Regions from separate parts of the Sanguibacteroides sp. AM78-02pH3A genome, predicted to be linked through region 1. Evidence: riboswitches for the same ligand, from Rfam matches in the RefSeq annotation. Region 1 holds a riboswitch; the other holds the start of a gene.

Region 1 (4,324 bases):
AACGATAGGGGAATGATCACCGCCATAATTCCGACAAACAACATCATCTGATTACCAGATACTCGAGAGAAACTTCCCAAACCCCAGATAACATAAGCCTTGATATCCTCCTCCACGCTAAAAAATTTCAACACCCCGATAATCGCGTTGGCAATATAGCCGATCATCACTCCGATAATCAATAAAGTAACACTCCCTTTTATCTTCCCGGAAGCAAAAACGATCAAAGCCATAACAGACAGAGCCCCTATCACAGCCGCTACGGACATGGCCACCTCTCCGATAAACCCTAAACGGCTCAAAGCGACCCCTCCCAGATTGCCCGAAAGAAGCACAACGAAAGCAACTCCCAAACTGGCTCCGGAACTAATCCCCAACACGGAAGGACCGGCCAAAGGATTCCGGAAAATCGTCTGCATCTGTAATCCACTGATAGACAAGCCAGCTCCTGCCACCAATGCGGTCAACGCCTGAGGTAAACGAGATTTCCAAACGATATTCTGCCAAGCCACCGGTTCTCCCTCTCCCCCTGTCAACACGTTCCACACGGAGGTAAAAGGAATGGAAACCGATCCCAAAACCAGATTCAGCAACAAAAAGACGATAATAAATACTATAATGGAAAAAATCAATACCGTATTTCTCCGTATGTTCATCTTCCTACTTTTTTAACAAATCATAATACACCGGCCGATAATCCGGCAACAACTCCGGATGAAAAACCCTAATCATATCAGCCAAAACAATATCCGGCTCGGCCGGCATACTCTCGTAAAACGGTTTTTCCCTCATATTGCAATAGATCACCCCTTTTTGCCGGAACGCCTTGAAATCCGCGTATCTTTCATCCTGTGCTTTCAACGCATCGTAATTATACTCTCCGGGAAAGCTGTTCGCGATACGCCAATAATCCGCACTCTCGGCCTGATTATAGACCGTTTCAAAATCGAGAGTAACTCCTCCCGATCTGGGATCATCTTTTAAAAAATAATCGGCTCCCGCATCATGAAACAATTGAGCCAAAAAACTTTTTCCCCCGACCGCATACCATACGCCACCCCTCAGCTCTCCACTGAATACAACCGGGCGCCGCTTCACATCCCGTACCAACCGTTTCAATTCATTATATCGTTGCTCTATCTGACCGAATATCCGATTCGCATCCTCTTCCATTCCCAACAATAAACCGGTAAACTTAATCCATTCGGCCTGTCCCAACGGAGTCATCTCTTTGTAGCCCAAATGAGGAACCAAAGGAATGCCTATATCTTTCACCGCATCATATCCCCCTCGTTTAAAAGGGGAAATCAGCATCAAATCCGGATTGATATTCATGATCACCTCATTATCGAAATTACCTTCGATACCGATCTTTTGAGTCCTCCCCTCGTCCACCTGCTTTTGCATGGTTTCATTGAAAAGGTAACGGGTACTCGTAATTCCGACCACCCGATCCATCGCTCCCAACTTAATAACATTGGACAACTGTAAAGAGGTCATACAGATCAAATGCCTGACCGGAAGATCGATCACGGGAACTCCCTCGGGAAAAGAGGCATGACCTCCCCGCTTCTTCAAAACGAACCGGTAACAAGTACTATTTTTATTTTGTGGGTCTTGTATCTCCAATAACAAATAATCCTTCCGATATTCGACCCGAAAGCCTTGCGCATACTTCAGCCGGATTTGTCTTGCAGTGTCTGATTCCGCTTTAATACCGGATACGACAGAATCAACCTTAGCCCGACGTTTTTCCGGTTTACAAGAAAGTAAACCGACAGATAACAACAATACTAAAGATAATTGCATGAATGTATTCATTTTCTTTTCCTCCGAAAGATTAAATTTAATCAATGTACACATCTGGCAGGTTTTCTGGCTTGTCATCTTTTCTCCTTCCCAAAACAGACACATTTCAGTGGTTGTACCGAAAAGATCTACCTCATTACGAGATAGCGATTGACTTTACAGCTGCGGGGACAGCCCCGGAATTTCACCGGATTCCCTTTTCCTTATGGAAATACCAAGACGCATGCAAAGATATAAATATTATTTTGATCACATTCTTTTTTTTACGACTTTTGCCCTCGCAAATTTATGACCCAGAGATCATAAAGAGATTCAAATTTGCTTTTTACGATTAAAATCATAGATATGGCAATAACAGGAAAAATCATAAACGTCTCATTAGGACCAGGCAATCCGGAATTAATCACGGTTAAATCCCTGAAAACCTTACAAGAATCGACAAGCATATACTGTCCGGGAACCGCAGATAAAAACGGTAATTTTAAATCCCGTTCTTTAACCATATTGCGGGCATTGCCCGTCGATACAACCCGGATTCACTGTTTTCCGGTCCCTATGTCAAAAGACCGGACGGAAGCCAATCGGATGTATGATCAAATAGCCTTGGAAATTCAGGAAAAAATAAACAAAGGGGAGATCGTATCCATTACAGCGGAAGGAGACTCCGGTTTCTATTCTTCCGGCAATTATCTGTTTGAGAAACTATCAAACGCCGGAATTCCCATCACGACATCAGCCGGAATTCCGGCTTTTATCGCGGCCGGTGCATTGGCCGGTCTCCATATCGTGAAACAGGAGGAAAAACTAATTGTCCTTCCCGGCACCGTTTCCTCGGGAGAACTCCAGGGCTTAATAGAAAAAAACTATGTCATTGTAATTATGAAACTTTCACAATGTACGGACGAGATCCATCGCTTTATAGCAAAGAACCCGTCACTTCATGTTCATTATTTTGAAAATATCGGTACGACCGGAGAGCTTTATTACCAAGACAAAGAGGAAATCATGACGAAAGAATTTCCTTATTTTTCTTTGATGATTATCAAAAAGTAAACAAATGGCATAAATCTTGCGTACATCGTCTAACAGAATTAAAACCGTGTATTAAAATCTATATTCCAACTACTTCCAACAAAACAAGATATGATTCAACGATCACTATATATCTTTATTCTCCTGTTTGGCTTTGGTATATCCCAGGGCAAAGCAGACGGACTAATAGAAAAAAGGGACAGCATAAACGAGATTCCTGATTCCGTGAAAACAAAAAAAGATAATTTTTTCAAGCGTTTTTATCGTTATTTTGCCGAATCGAACGAAGTAAAAGAAGAGAAAAAATTCGATTTCTCCATCATCGGAGGACCTCATTTTTCGAGCGATACCAAATTAGGCCTCGGCGTGGTCGCTTCCGGTCTATACCGATTAGACCGTTCAGACAAATCCATATCTCCCTCCAATGTTTCTATTTACGGTGATATCACCACAACCGGATTTTACCTGTTAGGGATTCGCGGGAATACGATATTTCCGAAAGACAAATTCCGAATCGACGGAAACATCTATTTTTTCTCTTTTCCGAGTTCTTACTGGGGAATCGGTTATGAAGCCGGACACAGGGATTCCAGCACGACCTTTAAACGGTTAGAAAATCAAATTAAACTGGATTTTTTATTCAAAGTCGCCAAAAATACCTACGTGGGGCCCAACCTGATGTTCAGGAACGTTAACGGAAAAGATTTTAAAGATATTTCATTCCTTAACGGAGAAAAGAGCAGCATCTCCTGCTTCGGTCCCGGAATCGTAGCTTCCTACGATTCGAGGGATTTTATTCCGAATCCGAGCAAGGGATTTTATGCCAAATTAGAACAACAATTTTTTCCTAAATTTTTGGGAAATGACTATGATTTCAATAGAACGAGCGTAGAACTCCGTTATTACCATAAGCTATGGAAAGGAGGTATCCTTGCTTCGGAGATACAAGGTATTTTCAATTACGGAGATACCCCGTGGAGTATGGTTGCCCTATTAGGAGGTCCCTACCGGATGCGCGGATATTACGAAGGACAATACAGAGACAACGATATGGTTCAGACCCAGGTGGAACTCCGGCAAAAAATCTACAACCGACATGGCATTGTCGTTTGGGGTGGAGCCGGAAATGTTTTTCCGAAAACGGACAAATTCAAATGGAGTCAAACCCTTCCCTCCTACGGATTGGGATATCGCTGGGAATTTAAAAACAGAGTTAACGTAAGATTAGATTATGGTTTCGGCAAAGGACAGAACGCATTCTACTTCAATATCAATGAAGCTTTTTAATTTTATTTCCGATTTCACGAAAAAACCCAAAGCAGTTTTTTGGTTTTTCATCATCCTGAACATGATACCGAACTGCTTCTTAATCTTCACGGAACCTCTTTCGGGATTAGGAAGGATCATTCTTATCCTTGCTCCTTTAGGAGTATACCTTATCGTGTTTTCCCTGCTCAAAAAGGCCGGACTGATCCAACTCATC
Region 2 (4,324 bases), 100 kb from region 1:
TTCATTTTCTTTACCGAGGCTTTTTCATACCCGTAAAAAATCTATCTTTGTAAAATAAACCAAACGAAATCTCCGGAAAACATCGGGTATAACCCGGATAATATCGAATTCATGAAAGAAAGTTTATTTATTCCGTTATTATTGACTTTACTTGCAGGATTGGCAACCGGTATCGGTAGCCTGATCGCTTTTTTCACCCATCACACGAACAAACGTTTTCTCTCCTTTTCGCTGGGACTCTCCGCGGGAGTAATGATATACGTCTCTTTCGTGGAAATCTTCCAACAGGCGGAAACTTCCCTTACGGCCGAGTTAGGTTCAAAATACGGTATGACCATGACGGTCCTCTGCTTCTTCGCGGGAATGTCATTGATCGGTATCATCGATCGTCTGGTACCTTCCTTTGAAAATCCTCACGAAGTTCGTTCCGTAGAAAGTATGGATACCCCTCCCCCCAAGGATACAAAATTGATGCGCATGGGACTGATGACGGCCCTGGCCATCGGCATCCATAACTTCCCGGAAGGTATCGCTACTTTCACGGCTGCAGTGGAAAGCCCGACTTTAGGAATTGCAATAGCCGTCGCTATCGCCATCCACAATATCCCGGAAGGTATTGCCGTTTCTGTTCCTATTTACCATGCAACCGGAGATCGTAAAAAGGCATTTCGTTATTCCCTTCTGTCCGGCCTGGCGGAACCGACCGGTGCTCTTCTGGCTTATTTAGTACTCATGCCCTTTATGTCGCCCGTCCTGATGGGATGTATCTTCGCAGCCGTCGCAGGTATCATGGTCTTTATTTCCATAGATGAATTACTTCCTGCCGCCCGGGAATACGGAGAACACCACATCTCCATCTACGGACTTATCTCCGGAATGGGAATCATGGCTTTAAGTTTAATTTTATTGGCATAACCAAAAAGATATGGAACATACGCACGAACATCACCACCATAGAATCACCAGTCTAAATAAAGCTTTTATCATAGGGATCACGTTAAACACGGCTTTCGTGGTCGTTGAATTCGTTGCGGGATTCTGGTTTAATTCTTTGGGATTACTCTCGGATGCGGGACACAACTTAAGCGATGTCTTCAGTCTTGTATTGGCCATGCTGGCTTTCCGGCTTTCCCGCGTACAAGCCAATACCAAATACACGTACGGCTACAAAAAAAGCACGGTCTTAGCCTCCCTTTTAAATGCCGTCATCCTGTTGATTGCCGTAGGCTTCATCTTGGGAGAAAGCATCAACAAACTATTCCATCCTCAGCCGGTCGACGGAGACGCCGTCGCCTGGGTTGCCGGAGTCGGAGTAGTCATCAACGGGATCACGGCCTGGCTGTTTATGAAAGATAAAGAAAAGGACCTGAACGTAAAAGGAGCTTATCTACATATGGCAGCAGATGCCTTGGTCTCCATCGGTGTTTTGGTCTCCGGATTGATTATCGCCAACACGGGATGGAATATCATCGATCCGCTTATCGGGATCGGAATTGCCGTCATCATCGTTTATTCCACTTGGGGATTGCTGCGAGACAGTATTCGCTTGTCCTTAGACGGGGTTCCCGCCGGAACCGATTACAGACAGGTCGAAAAAACCATTGCCTCTGCCCGCGGGGTAAAAGGATTTCATCATTTGCATATCTGGGCTTTAAGCACGACCGAAACCGCTCTTACCGTACACGTCGTCATCGATGACATGTCCCAAATGGAAACCGTAAAATGCGATTTGAAACATGAATTGGAGCATATCGGCATTATTCATGCCACGTTGGAATTTGAAGCACCGGGATCTCATTGCAAGGATTGCCAAAAAGAATATTCAGACTAAAATGTTTCCCAAAAATGAAAACTTTATTAAATAAATATCATACAAAATTTTCCTATTCATACACACAAACAACTTAATATAAGTTTATTAACAATATATTCCACTTAGAATTATTGTTAAAAACAAAGATTACGATATATCCTATCTTATTTTTATTTACTTTCGTCATGCATTCGGTTCACGTTTGTGATTAATAGGGAATCCGGTGAAAATCCGGGACTATACCCGTAGCTGTAAGCTTTTTTTGTTTTTCGATCAAGAGATCCACTGTCGGATAACCGATGGGAAGGAGGTCGAAAATAGCGAGTCAGAAGACCTGCCGATTGCGATATATCCGTAACTTTCGGGTGAAAAGCGAGGAGAAGGCTTGCCTATCGGACTATTCTCATTTTACCCAAGGTTATAGTAAATTTATTTATTCATTACTAAAACCTTTAAGAATGAACGAAAACAGCTCTTTTTCAAAAATTGTAAAACGCAACGGGGAGATTTGCGATTTTAAAGCGGAAAAAATCGAACAAGCGATTTTTAAAGCTACGCGAGCAACGGGAAACCCTCATCGTAAAACAGCACGCGAACTCTGCAACAAGGTGATTGAAATTCTAAAAACCGACACCCCAGAAGGAGTCATTCCCCACGTGGAGATCGTACAGGACACGGTTGAACAGGTACTCTTGCAACACGGAGATTTCAATTTATTGAAAATTTATCTGCTTTACCGGAAACAACATGAACAGATCCGGAATTCCAAGGTATTGCTTACCAATATCGAAGTGATGGACGATTACCTGACTTTAAGCGACTGGAAAGTAAAAGAGAGTGCCAATTCGTCCTATTCTCTACAAGGGTTAAACCAACATATCTCCACCCAGATCACGTCCAATTACTGGTTAAACAATCTCTATCCGGAGAGAATATCCGAAGCTCACAAAAGCGGGGCCCTTCATATTCACGATCTCGGATTTTTAAGCGTGTATTGTGTCGGATGGGATCTGAAAGACTTACTAACAGTCGGTTTCAGGGGAGTTGAGGGAAAAGCCCAAAGTAAACCGGCCAAACATTTCCGGACAGCTTTAGGACAAATTGTCAACTTTTTCTATACCATGCAGGGAGAAGCCGCCGGGGCTCAGGCCTTCTCCAATTTCGATACCTTCCTGGCCCCTTATATCCGCTACGATCAATTGGATTACAAACAGATAAAACAATGCTTACAGGAGTTTCTGTTTAACTTAAACGTACCGACACGCGTCGGCTTCCAAACCCCTTTTACCAACATTACCATGGACCTAACTGTTCCGGATTTCTTAAAAAACGAACCGATTGTTCACGGCGGAGAAATCAAGGAAGAAGTATACGGCGACTTCCAAGCGGAGGTCACTTTACTAAATAAAGCATTTACCGAAGTAATGTACGAAGGTGATGCTTCCGGCAGTCTCTTCTCCTTCCCTATCCCGACCTACAATATCACTCCGGATTTTGATTGGAACAATCCCGAACACGAAGGGATATGGGAGATGACGGCCAAATACGGGATTCCCTATTTTTCCAATTTCGTGAACTCCGATATGAAACCGGACGATGTCCGCAGCATGTGCTGCCGTTTACGCTTGGATAAACGGGAATTGATGAAACGGGGAGGAGGACTGTTTGCTGCCAACCCGCTTACCGGGTCCGTGGGTGTCGTTACTATCAATCTGCCCCGTTTAGGTTATGAATCCGTATCGGAAGAAAACTTTTATCAACGTCTACGTTATTTGATGGAAATCGCTAAAGATAGCCTGGAGATCAAACGAAAAGTCATTGAACGTTATACCGAAAAAGGACTTTATCCCTACTCCAAATACTACCTCAGACACGTACACGAACGTTACGACTGTTTCTGGAAAAACCATTTCTCTACCATCGGGATAAACGGAATGAACGAATGCTGCCTCAACTTCTTAGGAGTACCTATCACCCATTCGGACGGAATAGAATTCGCTCAAAAAACAATGCTTTTCATGCGGGACATTTTAACCGAATTTCAGGAGGAGACCGGCAACATCTATAATTTGGAAGCCACTCCGGCAGAAAGTACCTCCTATCGTTTTGCTTTACTGGACACGGCCGCATATCCGGACATTATCGTGGCCAACCGGAAAGAATTCGAAAAAGGAGCACAACCTTATTACACGAATTCCACCCATTTACCGGTACATTTTACGGAAGACCTGTACGAAGCACTCGAACAACAGGATCAGCTTCAAACCCTTTATACCGGAGGAACCGTCTTCCACGTTTTTACCGGGGAACACCGGACTTCCGCCCAAGCCGCTAAAAACATGATACGGAAAGTAACTTCCGCATTCCGGTTACCCTATATCACGCTCTCGCCTTCCTTCAGCATATGTCCCTCCCACGGTTACATAGCCGGAGAACATTTTACCTGCCCCCAATGCGGAGCGAAGTCGGAAGTATACAGCAGGATCGTCGGCTACATGCGTCCAGTGAGTC

What was found. A riboswitch is a leader RNA that binds a small molecule or an ion and turns the genes downstream of it on or off. The one in region 1 is predicted to bind cobalamin.
Region 2: linked by a shared signal. The riboswitch ahead of PGR74_RS04305 (ribonucleoside triphosphate reductase) and the one ahead of PGR74_RS04760 (ABC transporter substrate-binding protein) in region 1 are both predicted to bind cobalamin.

What each region holds. Positions count from the first base shown of each region.
Region 1 is NZ_JAQEHX010000002.1:461,315-465,638, reverse strand. It holds gene PGR74_RS04765 (iron ABC transporter permease) at 1-656, opposite strand, end outside; gene PGR74_RS04760 (ABC transporter substrate-binding protein) at 661-1,821, opposite strand; cobalamin riboswitch at 1,849-2,044, opposite strand; gene cobI (precorrin-2 C(20)-methyltransferase) at 2,155-2,862, shown strand; gene PGR74_RS04750 (BamA/TamA family outer membrane protein) at 2,953-4,128, shown strand; gene PGR74_RS04745 (lipid A phosphoethanolamine transferase) at 4,115-4,324, shown strand, end outside.
Region 2 is NZ_JAQEHX010000002.1:358,369-362,692, reverse strand. It holds gene zupT (zinc transporter ZupT) at 112-915, shown strand; gene PGR74_RS04310 (cation diffusion facilitator family transporter) at 926-1,831, shown strand; cobalamin riboswitch at 1,989-2,169, shown strand; gene PGR74_RS04305 (ribonucleoside triphosphate reductase) at 2,272-4,324, shown strand, end outside.